3 regions of the Pseudomonas sp. NPDC087697 genome follow, and region 1 is predicted to be linked to each of the others. Evidence: riboswitches for the same ligand, from Rfam matches in the RefSeq annotation. Region 1 holds a riboswitch; each other region holds the start of a gene.
What was found. A riboswitch is a leader RNA that binds a small molecule or an ion and turns the genes downstream of it on or off. The one in region 1 is predicted to bind cobalamin.

Region 1 (5,129 bases):
ATTGGGGCCACCTTCATCGACCCACTCATACCACCCGTCGATTGGCGTAATGGCGCGGTGTGGCCAGATCGCCCGGTAGAATGGGCTATGCGCTACCTTTTCGACCCTGCCGTTCGGTTTCGCTGGCTGGTCGGTTGCCCAATGCGGTCGCCAGCACCACCTGACCAGATCGGCGCGCAGCGTGTCGCTTTCCTGGCGAAAGAGGGCGACCCTTGTTGTAGGTGCGACGTTGTACTGCTCGAGCGGCTGGTCGCCGACGGTGTTGACCAGAGCATTGGGCATGCTCAGCGCCGCCACGAAGTCGTGGATACCACGGTACTGGGAAAGTCTTCCGCACATTGGCAAAGTCCTCCAGTGGAGATTTCAGCATAGCTGAGTGCGGGGCTGCTCATCTCCGTACAAAACCGATACCGGCGGCGGAAGCGTGGATCATGGCGGAGCGCGCCCATGACTTGCCCCGCGCATGCTCAACGAATTATCGGCATCACCGACGACGGCGACCGGGGACTGATTGCGCTGGCGGCGTGCCAGGCGTATGTGAGGGAGGTATCACACTGAGGCTGAATGACCGCAATCGACCCAAACCAGTCATTCGTGGCAGGCAGAAAACAGCCAGGAGCGGACACTCTGTCGTTTGCGCATGTGCAGAGAAAATTAGCGGGAATTGCCGGCGACCCAGTTAGGTCGCCACTTTATCCAATGACCGAGCATTACTTACTGCTTGATCTCAGCACTTTACTTCCAACGCATCAAACCCTTTTATGCGGTAGAGCATCACCGAAATGACCCAACTGGCGATAAAAATACCGATGATCATGTAGCCAAGCATGCCAAAGTTGTCGTTGAGTTTACCTACCACATCCCATACTGGGCCCTGCATGGCCAGCTTGTTCGCGATCAGACCTAGCGCCTCAATGCTTCCGATCAACACGGCGACCACAACCGATACCAGGGTGATCGTCATGTTGTAGTAGATCTTGCGAATCGGCTTCATATAGGCCCAGCCGTATGCTCCCAACATCAGATGACCGTCCAGCGTGTCGACCAGCGACATGCCTGCGCTGAAAAGAACCGGAAAAACCATGATTGCCCATGGCGACAATCCTTGGGAAGCCTGGCTGGCGGAGATTCCTAACAGCGCGATTTCAGTGGAAGTATCGAACCCCAATCCGAACAGGAAGCCCAAGGGGAACATGTGCCAGCTTCGGGTGATCAAGCGAAACAATGGCCGGAAAATCCTCGCAAGAAAACCACGATCCGCCAGCAGCAGGTCAAAGTCGTCCTCGACATAGGTACCACCCTGCCTGACGTGGCGCCATGCCTTGTAAATCGACCTCAAAATAATCAGGTTCATCAGCGCGATGAGGAATAGGAACAAGGCGGAAACTGAGGTGCTGATAACGCCCCCCATCTCCCTATAGCTCTCAAAGTTGGCTTTCATCGCTGAGGTGGCAAGGGCGACACCAATGGACGCGAGCACAACAACAGCGGAGTGACCGAGGGAGAAGAAAAACCCCACGGTGACTGGACGTTTTTTTTCCTGCATCAGCTTGCGAGTGACGTTGTCGATAGCTGCAATATGGTCAGCATCTACCGCATGCCTGAGCCCAAAGCCGTAGGCAAGTAGAGCCGTGCCAAGGAGAACGGGGTGATCGTGAAAGGCCACCAGCGCCCAGACCCAAGCAAGAACGTTAATACCGATCAATACCCCATAGATGCCAAAAATCTTGGCTCGTACCTGGCTATTGGAGTCGCTGAAAATCTGAGCGAGACGAAGAATCATCGAACATTACCTTTAGGGAACACGCGCCCCATTTGGATTGAGAAGAGCACAAAACGAGGTCTGACTCCTGGACTCATTCGGCTTAAAGCCTGCGATCCAGATACAGTGGCGCGACCGTGCCGGAATTACACCGGCTTCTCGTTATGCAACATATTGAAACATCTGCCTGGGCAGTCTACGCAGGCGCAGATGATGTTTGTAAAATAATGCCTAATTGCTCGATCTGACGACCCTGTGGTCTAGAACTTGAGTTACCCATCGGCTAATGCGCTGTCAGTAATGGAGTCACAAGCTGATCCAGCAACGGCAGATCGATTTTTGGGTCGCCCACGCTGCCATCCTTGCGCACCACACCTTGCCGGTCGATGACGTAGGTCATCGGCATGCGCCAGATTCGGCCAAACCCCTGGAAGTCGGCATCACGCTGGAACGCCGCAGGATAGCTGTAATGGGCCATGACTTTGTGCACCATAGCGTCGTCTTCCGGCTCATCCATGCTGATCGCAATGATCTTTAGTCCTTCGCCTTTGTGCTGCTGATAATAGGTTTCCATGGCCGGCATTTCTTCACGACACGGCTCGCACCAGGAGGCCCAGAAATTCACGATCACCACCTGGCCAGCCTGTTTCTGCAAATCAAACGTTTCGCCATTCAACGTTTTTGCCGTCAGGTTCGGAGCGTGCTCGCCTACATCAATCGCCCATGCGGGCAGACCAACCAGGCTGCAACAGAGTGCGAACAATGGCAGTAGTCTTTTTGCGGACATCAGGTTTCCCTCGGTTTCATTGGCTCAGCACAGTAGGCTGAGTCGGTCTCCGATAGTCGAAATACGGTGACGAGGCGTCGGTGAGTGTCACCGACGCCCCACATCATCACTCAGTGATCTTGAATGTGTAGCTGCCTTCGCTCTTGTGGGTGTCGACTGAAACGGCATGCCACTCGACTTTGTACGATCCTGGCTTCAAGGGTTGTTCTGGGGTAACGATCAACAGTTTTTTGTCGTTCGGAGCCGTGTCGATACCTTTGATGGCAACCGGCTGCCCGTCGTCAGTGACAGTTACTTTCGTGAACTTTGCTTCGACGCCTTCGGAGAAATTCAAATGCAGCTCTTTGGGGGCTGTAACGCTGCTGTCGGCGGCAGGCATTTCGTTTTTCAGGTGAGCATGCGCAAAGGCATTGCTGATCGATGCGAGAGAGGCGATCAGGGCGACAGCAGTTAAGGCTTTCTTGGTGAAATGAGCAGACATCTTCAAGTACCTCGATAGTGGGATAGGTGGTGTATCAACTCGGCATTTTCGAGCCCGGAAGGGCTGTATGCGCCGTGTCTCGAATCACAAACTCAGGGTAGTACCGGGGAGGGCGTGCTCACCCGTCACCCGGTGACTGTCGGCGAACTAGAACGCGTAACGCGCCCCCATGGTTGCGGTATAGCGCGGAGCAAGCTGCACGCCGTTGACGTTTTGATACACCGGCACCTGCACGAAACTGTAGAGCGAGACCTTTTTACCAAGCGGCACCGTCACACCTGGGCTGAGGTAGGCCAGCGTTCCGCCGGTACTGATGGTGTCGGCATTGGCACCGTCATCGTGCTCGACGTGCCGTACGTTCAGTTGAATTTGCGGCATGACGTAGGCGTTGCCCATGTAACGCAGACCCACGTTCAGATTGACGCCATCGCCGGGGCGATAGTGATCGCTGGAGTTCAGCGCCTTCTGCACCATGGCCTGGCCGAAGTAGTCCCAGTTCTTGTTGAGCGTATCCATGTAATAGACACCCAGGATGCCGTCGGTGGTGCCGGTGCCAGGTTGCAGACCACGATCAATAGCCACAGGATCAGGAGAGGTCGGGTCGCTCGACGCAGCGGTGTCGTCATGGGCGCCGGTGGGCAGCTTCAAGCCGAACATCACGCCAAGATTATGTTGCGGTGTGAATCCCTGGTAACGGCCGATGATCTTGACGTCGCCCAGGCTGGAGGTCTTGGAGTCGTACTGGCCGCCGCCATCGCCCGGCGTGGTGCCGTCCGATGCGGTGCCCAGCGTGCTGTGGCTGCGAAAGATATAAGGCACTTGCAGATCCACACCCCAGCTCGGATTGAAGCTGTAATCCAGACCCAGTGTCAGGTAGTTGTTACGCGTGTATTTCTCCACTTCCTGGGCGTTGCCGTTGTTGGAGACTTGGCTCGCGGCGCTTGGGGAAATGGTGCTGGTACCGCTGCGCAACTGGTTCTGATTCAGGTAGTCGTAGCGCAGATCCAGTTTCAGCCCGGACGAACTGCTGATGCCGAGGTTGTCCCAATCGGAGCTGAGGGTGCAGCCGCAACTGGCACAAGCCAACGCAAGGTGTGGAAATAAAGCGGTGACAGACAAAACCGCGAACGGCAATACGGTACGCCGGGTACGGCGGCGTGATGGCATGACCATGGAGATGGCATTCCTTGATTAAGTTGCAACGGATAGGGGCAAGCATCCCGAGCAGGCTGGGGATGGTTGGTCATCGCAAAAGAAATCAGGAAAAGGTAGGTGGGCCGCGCGGCTCTGAGATCAGCCAGACTGCATTCAGGTACGGTTTATAGGTCGCTTGCGCAAGGACTACGTCTGTGCGACCGGATAGCTGCCACTGAACGATGCTGGGCGGTAAACCGATGTCTACCGCATGCACGACGCACAACAGGCAATGGCATTCGTGATACTGATCCGGCGCGGGGTTACGGCTGTCGGGGGCGTGCCCGGTCATGCCGGCCATGTCGCAGTGTTCGCCCATCTCCATCGACTGCCCATGTGCAGCAGGCAGCCAAAGCATCACGCTCGGCAGCAACGCTGCAAGCATGGCCAAGCACATGGCAAGCTGACGCAATGAGTGGGGAGCCCGAGACATGGACACGAAAGTGACGTCGCTAATTGTTATTAGGCCGAAATGGCAAAATCGAAATACGGGTACTGCCTTGTGAGCACTTCAATCCAGGTGCCCGGCTCGCTAACGCTTGCAGTGATCCTGCGACGTTCGTCCTTCGTCGGAGCCAAGGGTGACAAACAATGGTAACAAGCACAACGCATCAATAATGCGTGCGACATTCCGCCGCAACACATGACGAAGGCTCTGATGCTCTTGCCTCACCAATGCGCTTGGCAAGGTATGCCGTCGGTGCCTATGACCGCTCTTGGCCGATAGCCGTCTTTCACGAAATCACTGCTTATTTTTGCCATAGAGGACCACGCGACGAGCTGTAGCCGGCATCACTCGGGCGTCATCAGCACCGCAAGCGTCATTTTGATGAACTCCTCGTTCTTGTCGATGGTGTCCAAGGCACCGCGCACGTTGTCGGCGACGTCGGCTGAGCCGCGCGCTT
Region 2 (5,129 bases), on a different contig from region 1:
GGTCGATAGCAGACCACGTCGGACTGACTGCGCTCACTGCGCCAGGCCAGGTCCTTGAAGCTGATCGGTCGGCTGATGATCCGTCCATCGAGCTCCGGCAAGGCGATGTGCATCGCCAGATCCCGTGGGCCAAGCCCTTGCTCGCTGGCGCGCCAACCCGGTTCGTTGTCCTGGGCGCAGATCGCCTGGATCACCGGAATATTGCGTCGGAATGGCCGCAGGTGGGGTGCTTCGGGGCTCGATTGGGCGAAACCGGTGGTGTTCAGAATCACCGAAGCCTGCACCTCATCCAGCCAGTCCTCGACCACCGTCAGGCAGCCGGGCTCTTTCAAACTGGCCAGCGCAATCGGCAGCGGATTCAGCCCCGCAGCCTGCAAGCGCTGGCAGAAAACATCGATGAAGGCAGTATTCGCCGCCTGCAAGTGCGAACGGTAAAACAGCACCGCCGCCACCGGCTGATCAACCTGCCAGTCGGCTTGCCAATCGCCCAGCGTCGCGTTGCTTTTGTGCGGATGGTAGATCGCGGTACGCGGCAGAACCTGTGGTTCGGCCCACGGGTAATCGCGGCCAAGCCAACGGCTGGCCAGGCAGCGATACAAGTCCATCGCATTGCCCATGCCGCCCTGACGCAGGAAATGCCAAAGCCGTTCGCGGTCTTCGACAGGCACGGTACTCAGGTCGCTGAGTTCCGGGTCGGGACGGTCATCGCCCGGCACCAGAATCAGCTGCACTCCGCGTTGCGAGAGCTCCACCAGGCGCTCGATGCCGTAGCGCCAATAGGCGATCCCGCCGTGCAGCGAAATCAGAATCACCTTGGCGTGGCGCAGCACTTCGTCGACATACAAGTCGACCGAGGCGTGATTCTGCACCTGCATCGGGTTGGCCAGACGCAGGCTCGGGTAGTCCTCGGGCAACTGCTGCGCCGCTTCGGCGAGCAGCGCCAGACTGGAGTCGCCGCTGCACAGAATCACCAGCTCGGCAGGGGTTTGGCCAAGGTCGGCAATGTTGTCATCCGAGACGAAACCGCCGGGCTGGGTCCTGAGCAGGTGCATGGATTAAACGCTGAGCGCAGCGCGCAACTGCGCTTCGAGCAAGGCGGCGTCCAGTTGCTGGCCGATCAGCACCAAACGTGTGCTGCGCGCTTCGTCTGCGGCCCATTGACGGTCGAAGTGCTTGTCGAAACGCGTACCCACGCCCTGGATCAGCAAGCGCATCGGCTTATTCGGGATCGCGGCAAAACCCTTGACCCGCAGGATGCCGTGCTGGACCACCAATTGGGTCAGGGCATCGAGCAACAGGCTTTCGTCGGCTTGTGGCAGTTCGATGGAAATCGAATCGAAGGCGTCGTGATCATGGTCGTCATGATCGTGATCGTCGCCATCGTGGTGATGGTCGTGGTGACTGTGACGGCTGTCGATGTGTTCTTCAGAGCCGGCACCCAAGCCGATCAACACGTCCAGCGGCAGGCGACCGCTGCTGGCTTCGATGATTTTCACCGCTGGCGGCAGCTCTTCAGCGACTTCCAGACGCACTTTGGCCAGATCCGCCGGGCTGATCAGGTCGGCCTTGTTGAGGATCACCAGGTCGGCGCTGGCCAGTTGGTCGGCGAACAGCTCGTGCAGCGGCGATTCGTGGTCCAGGTTCGGGTCAAGTTTGCGCTGGGCGTCGACCTGATCCGGGAACGCCGCGAAAGTACCAGCGGCCACGGCCGGGCTGTCGACCACGGTGATCACCGCATCGACCGTGCAGGCGCTGCGGATTTCCGGCCACTGGAAGGCTTGGACCAGCGGTTTTGGCAGGGCCAGGCCAGAGGTTTCGATGAGGATGTGATCCAGGTCAGCGCGACGGGCGACCAGCTCACGCATGACCGGGAAGAACTCTTCCTGAACGGTGCAGCACAGGCAGCCGTTGGCCAGCTCATAAACGCGGCCGTTAGCTTCTTCTTCCGTGCAACCGATGGAACATTGCTTGAGGATTTCGCCGTCGATGCCCAGCTCGCCGAATTCGTTGACGATCACCGCGATGCGCCGGCCCTGGGCGTTATCGAGCATGTGTCGCAGCAAGGTAGTTTTGCCCGAACCGAGGAAGCCGGTAACGATGGTGACGGGAAGTTTGGCCAGTGTTTTCATCGGATGCCCTTTGGCAAGGTGGCGGGCATACGGGACGACAACCGGCAACGCGCACGCGCATGCCTGAAGAGTTCGCCACCGGATCACCCCGCCCGGTTGAAAGTGAGAATCTGTGTCGAGGCAGGTCTCCTGGCTGACGGCGTACCGGTCTTTCGACTGGCGATTTCTGCACCTTCCCGCACCTCTTGATAGAGCGTGCAGTGGCATGGCAGAAACAGAACCGTTCACAGTTGCGGGGGCAGCCGCGGCATTGACCGCGTTCCCTTCTTAGCTTCGGCGCACGCGCCAAAGAACCTCGAAAGCGCAAGGCTACGCATCGCATCGGGGCGGGTCAATGTTCACCTGAGTTCTGTGGCGGCTGTGATGACGCCATCGCGAGCAAGCTCGCTCCCACATTGGAATGCGGTCAACTGTGGGAGCGAGCTTGCTCGCGATAGAGGCGCCCCGATCTCGAGTTGAGAACGCCTGCCAATTGACGCCCCGCCCTCGCCCATGCTCTCCTACACGCCTTGTTACGGGTGCCCTTCACAGGGTGAAACGGGAAACCGGTGAATCATGTGCTTTACTCAAAAGCCATGTCAGTCCGGTGCTGCCCCCGCAACGGTAAGCGAGCGAAGGATCAGATCCACTGTGTCAGCACGACATGGGAAGGCGATTCTTGCAGGTTCGGCGAATGCCAGCCCCTCGTGAGCCCGGAGACCGGCCCGCAACACATCAATAACAAACCCGCGGTGGGCGGGCGCTGTTTTAGCCTCTGCGTGCCGGCTCGCGGGGTTTTCATGCGCTCGATTCACCCACTGACTGACCAGAGGGAAGCGCCATGTCGATCATCAGCAGCACTCGCCATACCACCGCCAGCACCACGTCCACCCTGAGCCAACGCCTTGTTGCCGCTATCGGCGCATCGATTCTGGGCGCTTGCCTTGTGTATTTCGCCGGTTTCTCGCACATCGACGCGGTGCACAACGCCGCCCACGATACCCGTCACAGCTCCGCCTTCCCGTGCCATTGAGACCTGCTGACATGATCAAGCGTATTGCGCAAACCGCAGGTTTCACTGGCTTGCTGGCCGCCCTGCTGCTGACCTTGCTGCAAAGCTTCTGGGTCGCACCACTGATTCTTCAGGCGGAAACCTACGAAAAAGCTCCAGCGGCTGAAGTCCATGAACATGCCGAAGGCGCAATGGCAGGCCACACCCATGATGCAGAAGCTTGGGAGCCGGAAGACGGCTGGCAGCGCGTGCTGTCGACTACCGGCGGTAATCTGGTGGTCGCCGTCGGCTTTGCGCTGATGCTCGCCGGTCTCTACACCTTGCGCGCACCGACCCGCACCTCTCAGGGCCTGCTCTGGGGGTTGGCCGGTTATGCAACCTTCGTCCTGGCACCGACCCTGGGCTTGCCGCCTGAGTTGCCGGGCACTGCCGCCGCAGACCTGGCACAACGGCAGATCTGGTGGATCAGCACCGCAGCGTCCACCGCCGTCGGTATTGCCCTGATCGTGTTCTCCCGGCACTGGCTGCTGAAGGTGCTCGGCGTCGCCATTCTGGCCGTGCCGCATATCATCGGCGCGCCACAGCCTGAAGTGCATTCGATGCTGGCCCCGGAGGCCCTGGAAGCGCAATTCAAGATCGCTTCGCAGCTGACCAACGTCGCGTTCTGGCTGGCCCTGGGCCTGATCAGTGCCTGGTTGTTCCGCCGCAAAAGCGAAGGTCAATACCACGCATGACCAGCACCAGCGCAGCACCAACCCTGGTGGTCGGCCTGGGCTGCCAGCGCGGCTGCCCGGCCAGCACGCTGCGCGCGTTGCTCGACCAGGCGTTACAGGCTCATCACATCGAATTGCAGGCGATCAAGGCTCTGGCCAGTATCGACCTGAAGCGTGATGAGCCCGGCCTGAACGAGTTGGCCAAGCAACTGGCGCTGCCGTTGATGTATTTCAGCAGTGAGCAACTGGCCGGCTATCAACCGCAACTCAGCCACCTCTCGCAAATCGCTTTCGAGCGCACCGGCTGCTACGGCGTCGCCGAAAGCGCTGCACTGGCCCTCGCCGAACAACTGGCCCAGGCGCCGGCAAAATTGCTGATCCCGCGACAAAAATATGCCCAGGCGACGTTTGCATTGGCCGGCGCTGCGTAAAATCCTCGATAATCCCCGCCTTCGATCATGAGCAATCTTCATCTGAAGTCTTGCTTTGACAATTTTTCACAGGAGCCGGCCATGACCGTCTACTTCATTGGCGCAGGTCCCGGCGACCCGGAACTGATTACCGTCAAGGGCCAACGGCTGATTCGCAGTTGCCCGCTGATCATTTACGCCGGCTCGCTGGTGCCTGAAGCCGTACTCGAAGGCCATCAGGCGGAACAGGTGGTCAACAGCGCCGAATTGCATCTGGAACAGATCATCGAACTGATCAAAGTCGCCCACGACAAAGGCCAGGATGTAGCGCGGGTGCATTCCGGCGATCCGAGCCTGTATGGAGCGATCGGCGAGCAGATTCGTTACCTGCGAGAGCTGAACATCCCGTTCGAAATCATCCCCGGCGTCACCGCTACGGCTGCCTGCGCAGCGCTGTTGGGCGCCGAGCTGACGCTGCCGGACATCTCGCAAAGCGTCATCCTGACCCGTTACGCCGACAAAACCGCGATGCCGCCAGGCGAAGAATTCAGCAGCCTGGCGCAGCATGGCGCGACCATGGCGATTCACCTGGGGGTCAATCACCTGGAGAAAATCGTCGCTGAACTGTTGCCACATTACGGCGCGGACTGTCCGATTGCGGTGGTTCATCGGGCCAGTTGGCCGGATCAGGATTGGGTGACAGGGACGCTGACGGACATCGCCGACAAAGTTCAGGCCAAGGGATTTCGGCGTACGGCGCTGATTCTCGTCGGTCGGGTATTGGGCAGTGACCAATTCAGCGAATCGTCGCTGTATCGCGCCGGGCATGCTCACCTGTATCGCCCGTAGATCAAAAAATCGCAGCCTGCGGCAGCTCCTTGTATCT
Region 3 (5,129 bases), on a different contig from region 1:
ATCGACGCTCCTACATCATGGTCCAAAAATATTCGACCACAACACGCCAGCTCCTACAGTGGATGATGTACACCTCGTAGGAGCTGCCGAAGGCTGCGATCTTTTGACGTTTTGTTCCTCGTGTTATCAGCCGCGTGCCTCTTTGAGCAATAGTGCGATGCCCGGATGGTAGTTGCCGGCTTCGTTGTGCAATTTGCGGTACGCGTAGGGGAAGTACCAGGCCACGGCGCAGGTGTGTTCCTTTTGCAGGTCGTCGACCATGTCCTGCAACTCTTCCGGGGTGGGACTGTGCTGGGCCTTCTGTGGTGCGACGAACAGGCAGCCGAGTTTCAGGTCACTGGCGTAGCTGATTTTTTTCGCATCGCTCGCCGCATCAAGCAGGGCCTGGGAGAGGTTCAGGTTGTTGACCCGCGGCCAGCGTTGGGTGGCCTGAAGATAGACGCGTTCTTCTCCACTTGCGATAAACAGATCGGCGCGGCTATTGCGCTCGCCTTCCTCGATCTGCTTTTTCGTCGGAGTCTGTTCGAGGGTGACCATTTCTGCCATCCACGCCGCTGCCGAAAGCAGGCTCAGGTTGGCGCGTTCGTCAAACCAGTAGGGGCTTTCGTTATCGCCGCGTACCGCGTTGTAACGGTCGATGCACTCAAACCAGCGTTCCAGTACCGGGCGCAGGAATTCCAGCTTAGGGTTACCGATGATCATGCCTTGCATGTTGCTCACCCTTTGTTCTTGTAGTGTAAGGTTGTGGCTCTTTGATATCACCGCTTTCAGTGTGGCACAAGATTGGCGCCAGTTTATTGATTGAGGTCGGTTTCTATCCATCGATGAGCCCCCGGCTTTAATTGACGCTCCACCCCCAACCCTCTAACCTTCGCGACTTGTTTCAGGTGCTCTGTGACCCAGTGGTCAACCGAGTGAAACAGGGAAGCCGGTGAGGGCGCGTTCTTTGACAGAGCGGGCGACGATCCCGGCGCTGCCCCCGCAACGGTAAATGAGTAAAAACTGCGCTTTGAGCCACTGTGTCGAAGGTCGATATGGGAAGGCGCGCAGTTCGGCCATCCCGCCGCTCATGAGCCCGGAGACCGGCCTGATCCATCCAGCGGCATCACGGTGGGCGATGCCAGGCTTCTTGCCGTCTATTCCTATGCCTGCCCGCCGTTATCCAGCCTCAACGGAGAGCTCCCCCATGACTGATTCCCCTGATCGTGACGAACGCCATCTGGCGCGCATGCTGCGCAAGAAAGCCGTGATCGATGAGCGTATTGCCAATTCGCCGAACGAATGCGGTCTGTTGCTGGTTCTGTCCGGCAACGGCAAGGGCAAAAGCAGTTCTGCGTTCGGTATGCTTGCCCGGGCGATGGGCCACGGCATGCAGTGCGGCGTGGTGCAGTTCATCAAGGGGCGCAACAGCACCGGCGAGGAGTTGTTCTTCCGCCGCTTCCCTGAACAAGTGCGCTTCCATGTGATGGGCGAAGGTTTCACCTGGGAAACCCAGGATCGCCAGCGGGATCTCGCTGCCGCCGAGGCCGCGTGGGAAGTCTCCCGCGAACTGCTGCGTGACTCAGGCGTAGGCCTGGTGGTGCTCGATGAGCTGAACATCGCGCTCAAACACGGCTATCTGGACCTCGATCAGGTGCTCAGCGACTTGCAGGCGCGTCCGCCGATGCAGCACGTGGTCGTCACCGGTCGTGGTGCCAAGCCGGAAATGATCGAGTTGGCCGACACGGTCACCGAGATGGGCATGATCAAACATGCATTTCAGGCCGGTATCAAAGCGCAGAAAGGCGTTGAGCTGTGAGCCTCTTTATATGAATAGCAGTCGTTATTGCCCAGCGGTATTGATTGCCGCACCGGCTTCCGGTCAGGGCAAGACCACCGTTACCGCCGCGCTGGCCCGTTTGCATCGCAATCAGGGGCGTAAGGTTCGGGTGTTCAAGTGTGGCCCGGACTTTCTTGACCCGATGATTCTCGAACGCGCCAGCGGTGCGCCGGTCTATCAGTTGGACATGTGGATGGTCGGCGAACAGGAAAGTCGTCGGCTGTTGTGGGAAGCGGCGGCTGAGGCTGACCTGATTTTGATCGAAGGCGTGATGGGCTTGTTCGATGGCACACCATCCAGCGCTGATCTGGCGCGGCATTTTGGTGTGCCGGTGCTGGGCGTGATCGACGGCACCGCCATGGCCCAGACTTTCGGCGCGCTGGCGTTGGGGCTGGCGCGGTATCAGCCGGACTTGCCGTTTGCCGGTGTATTGGCCAACCGCGTCGGCACCTTGCGTCACGCGCAATTGCTCGAAGGCAGCTTGACCGAAGGCCTGCGCTGGTATGGCGCCTTGTCCCGGGAAACCGGGATCGAACTGCCGAGCCGTCATCTTGGATTGGTGCAAGCCAGTGAGTTGAACGACCTTGATCTGCGTCTCGATGCCGCCGCCGAAGCCTTGGCCAGCAGCTGCGAAGTGGCGTTACCGCCCGCTGTCGAGTTCGCCGCGCCTGACGTGATCGCTGCCGAGCCGTTGTTGGCGGGTGTGCGAATTGCCGTCGCTCGTGACGAGGCTTTTGCCTTCACGTATGGCGCGAGCCTCGACTTGCTGCGGGCGATGGGCGCCGAATTGCGATTCTTCTCGCCGATCCATGACTGCGAACTGCCAGAAGCTGACAGCTTGTATCTGCCCGGCGGTTATCCGGAATTGCACCATGTGGCGTTGGCTGAAAACACCACAATGCTCGACGCCATTCGCGCTCACCACGCTGCCGGCAAGCCGTTGCTGGCTGAGTGCGGCGGCATGCTTTATCTGCTCGACTCACTGACCGACGTCGACGGCATGCGCACTGAGTTGGTGGGGCTGCTGGCCGGTGATGCGGTGATGCAGAAGCGTCTGGCGGCGTTGGCCTTGCAAGCGGTCGAATTGCCCGAAGGCGCGCTGCGTGGCCATACGTACCACCATTCGTTGACCAGCACCGAGCTTGAGCCGATTGCCCGTGGCCTGAGCCCCAACGGTGGGCGTGGTGCCGAAGCGGTTTACCGTGAAGGGCGGATGACGGCCTCTTATGTGCACTTCTATTTCCCGTCCAATCCATCGGCGATCGCCGCGCTGTTTGCGCCAGACCTAAACCCTGTGGGGGCGGGCTTGCCCGCGAAGAGGCCATGACAGACAACGCATTTTCCGAGGCCGAGCGCGAAGCGGTTTATCGTGCGATTGCCGAACGTCGCGACATGCGTCACTTCAGTGGCGGCAGCGTCGAGCCCGAACTGCTTCGGCGTTTGCTCGAAGCGGCGCATCGGGCTCCGAGTGTCGGTTTGATGCAGCCCTGGCGGTTCATCCGCATCAGCGATCAGGCGTTACGCGGCAAGATCCAGCAATTGGTGGAAGAGGAGCGGGTGCGCACCGCCGAAGCGCTGGGCGAACGCTCCGACGAATTCATGAAGCTGAAAGTCGAAGGCATCAACGACTGCGCCGAAGTGCTGGTCGCCGCGCTGATGGATGATCGCGAGCGGCATATCTTTGGCCGTCGGACTTTGCCGGAAATGGACATGGCATCGTTGTCCTGCGCGATCCAGAATCTTTGGCTGGCGTCCCGTGCCGAAGGTCTGGGCATGGGCTGGGTTTCGTTGTTCGAACCGCAGGCATTGGCGGATCTGCTCGGCCTGCCGCCGGGGGCCAAACCATTGGCGGTGTTGTGTCTGGGACCGGTAAAGGAATTTTACCCGGCGCCGATGCTGGTTCTTGAAGGCTGGGCGCAGGCGCGTCCGCTGAATGAACTGCTGTACGAAAATTTTTGGGGAGTGAGTCAATGAGTGTGGCGTTGCTGAGTGTCGCCGGGGTAGCGCTGGATGCGCTGCTGGGCGAGCCCAAGCGCTGGCATCCGCTGGTGGCGTTCGGCCGTTTTGCCGATCGTATCGAGCAACGTTTCAACTCCGCCGGCCGTGGCTGGCGCAGTCACGGCGTCACCGCCTGGGTGATGGCGGTGCTGCCGCTGACCCTGTTGGTGACGGCGTTTTCCTGGCTGCCCTATATCGGCTGGATCGTCGAGATCCTGGCGTTGTATTGCGCCCTTGGCCTGCGCAGTCTCGGCGAACATGTCGAGCCAGTGGCTCAGGCCCTGCGCAGCGATGATCTGGAAGAAGCACGCAAGCGTGTCGGCTATCTGGTCAGCCGTCAGACCAGTGAGCTGGACTCCACCGAAGTGGCCCGCGCCGCCACCGAATCAGTTCTGGAAAACGGCAGCGATGCAGTATTCGCCGCGCTGTTCTGGTTTGCCGTCGCGGGGGCGCCGGGGGTGGTGCTCTATCGTCTGAGCAATACCTTGGACGCCATGTGGGGTTATCGCAACGAACGCTTTGAACGTTTCGGCTGGGCGGCGGCGAAAATCGACGACGTGCTCAACTACATCCCGGCGCGTCTGGTGGCTTTGACCTACGCGCTGCTGGGCAAAACCCGCCTGGCACTCAAATGCTGGCGCACCCAGGGGCCGACCTGGGATAGCCCGAATGCCGGGCCGGTGATGGCCGCGGGCGCTGGCGCCCTTGGGGTCGAGTTGGGCGGCGCGGCGATCTATCACGGTGAACTGCATCAGCGTCCACAGTTGGGTGAAGGTGTGCCAGCAGACGCCAACTCCATCGACCGCGGCTGGCAATTGGTTCAGCGCGGGGTATGGTTGTGGCTGCTGATTCTCTGTGTGGGAGCCGAGTTTTATGCTTGAGCACGGCGGCCGTTTGCGCAAGGCGGCGTTGCACTACGGCATCGCCGAAGCCGATTGGCTCGACCTGTCCAGTGGTCTGGCACCTTGGCCGTGGGCGATCCCGAACATCCCGTTGCGAGCCTGGGCGCGCTTGCCGGAAACCGATGACGGCCTGGAGCAGGCCGCACGCGAATACTACGGCGCCACACAGGTGTTGCCGGTCGCCGGCTCGCAGGCGGCCATCCAGTTGTTGCCACGCCTGCGTCGCGCCGGCAAAGTCGGCGTGCTCTCACCGTGTTATGCCGAGCATGCCGAGGCTTGGCGTCGCAACGGCTATATCGTGCGTGAAGTGCTGGAGCAGGAAGTCGACTTCTTTCTCGATAGCCTCGACGTGCTGGTGGTGGTTAACCCGAACAATCCCACGGGCCTGAGCCTGACCCCGGAACGCTTGC

Region 2: another riboswitch for cobalamin. It lies ahead of ACIPIN_RS10535 (CbtB-domain containing protein); the one in region 1 lies ahead of ACIPIN_RS01730 (HoxN/HupN/NixA family nickel/cobalt transporter).
Region 3: another riboswitch for cobalamin. It lies ahead of cobO (cob(I)yrinic acid a,c-diamide adenosyltransferase); the one in region 1 lies ahead of ACIPIN_RS01730 (HoxN/HupN/NixA family nickel/cobalt transporter).

Annotation. Positions count from the first base shown of each region.
Region 1 is NZ_JBIUVW010000001.1:397,278-402,406, reverse strand. Features, by position in the region: gene ACIPIN_RS01740 (SOS response-associated peptidase family protein) at 1-339, opposite strand, end outside; partial or broken gene ACIPIN_RS01735 (lysis protein) at 457-558, shown strand; gene ACIPIN_RS01730 (HoxN/HupN/NixA family nickel/cobalt transporter) at 728-1,783, opposite strand; cobalamin riboswitch at 1,820-1,962, opposite strand; gene ACIPIN_RS01725 (TlpA disulfide reductase family protein) at 2,046-2,549, opposite strand; gene copC (copper homeostasis periplasmic binding protein CopC) at 2,656-3,030, opposite strand; gene ACIPIN_RS01715 (TonB-dependent receptor) at 3,178-4,203, opposite strand; gene ACIPIN_RS01710 (DUF2946 domain-containing protein) at 4,289-4,621, opposite strand; gene ACIPIN_RS01705 (hypothetical protein) at 5,017-5,129, opposite strand, start outside.
Region 2 is NZ_JBIUVW010000010.1:144,390-149,518, forward strand. Features, by position in the region: gene cobN (cobaltochelatase subunit CobN) at 1-1,052, opposite strand, end outside; gene cobW (cobalamin biosynthesis protein CobW) at 1,056-2,129, opposite strand; cobalamin riboswitch at 2,231-2,442, opposite strand; cobalamin riboswitch at 2,629-2,852, shown strand; gene ACIPIN_RS10535 (CbtB-domain containing protein) at 2,950-3,141, shown strand; gene ACIPIN_RS10540 (CbtA family protein) at 3,153-3,854, shown strand; gene ACIPIN_RS10545 (cobalamin biosynthesis protein) at 3,851-4,264, shown strand; gene cobM (precorrin-4 C(11)-methyltransferase) at 4,346-5,092, shown strand.
Region 3 is NZ_JBIUVW010000012.1:124,823-129,951, reverse strand. Features, by position in the region: gene ACIPIN_RS11910 (hypothetical protein) at 127-711, opposite strand; cobalamin riboswitch at 869-1,106, shown strand; gene cobO (cob(I)yrinic acid a,c-diamide adenosyltransferase) at 1,187-1,798, shown strand; gene ACIPIN_RS11900 (cobyrinate a,c-diamide synthase) at 1,809-3,146, shown strand; gene bluB (5,6-dimethylbenzimidazole synthase) at 3,143-3,793, shown strand; gene cbiB (adenosylcobinamide-phosphate synthase CbiB) at 3,790-4,698, shown strand; gene cobD (threonine-phosphate decarboxylase CobD) at 4,691-5,129, shown strand, end outside.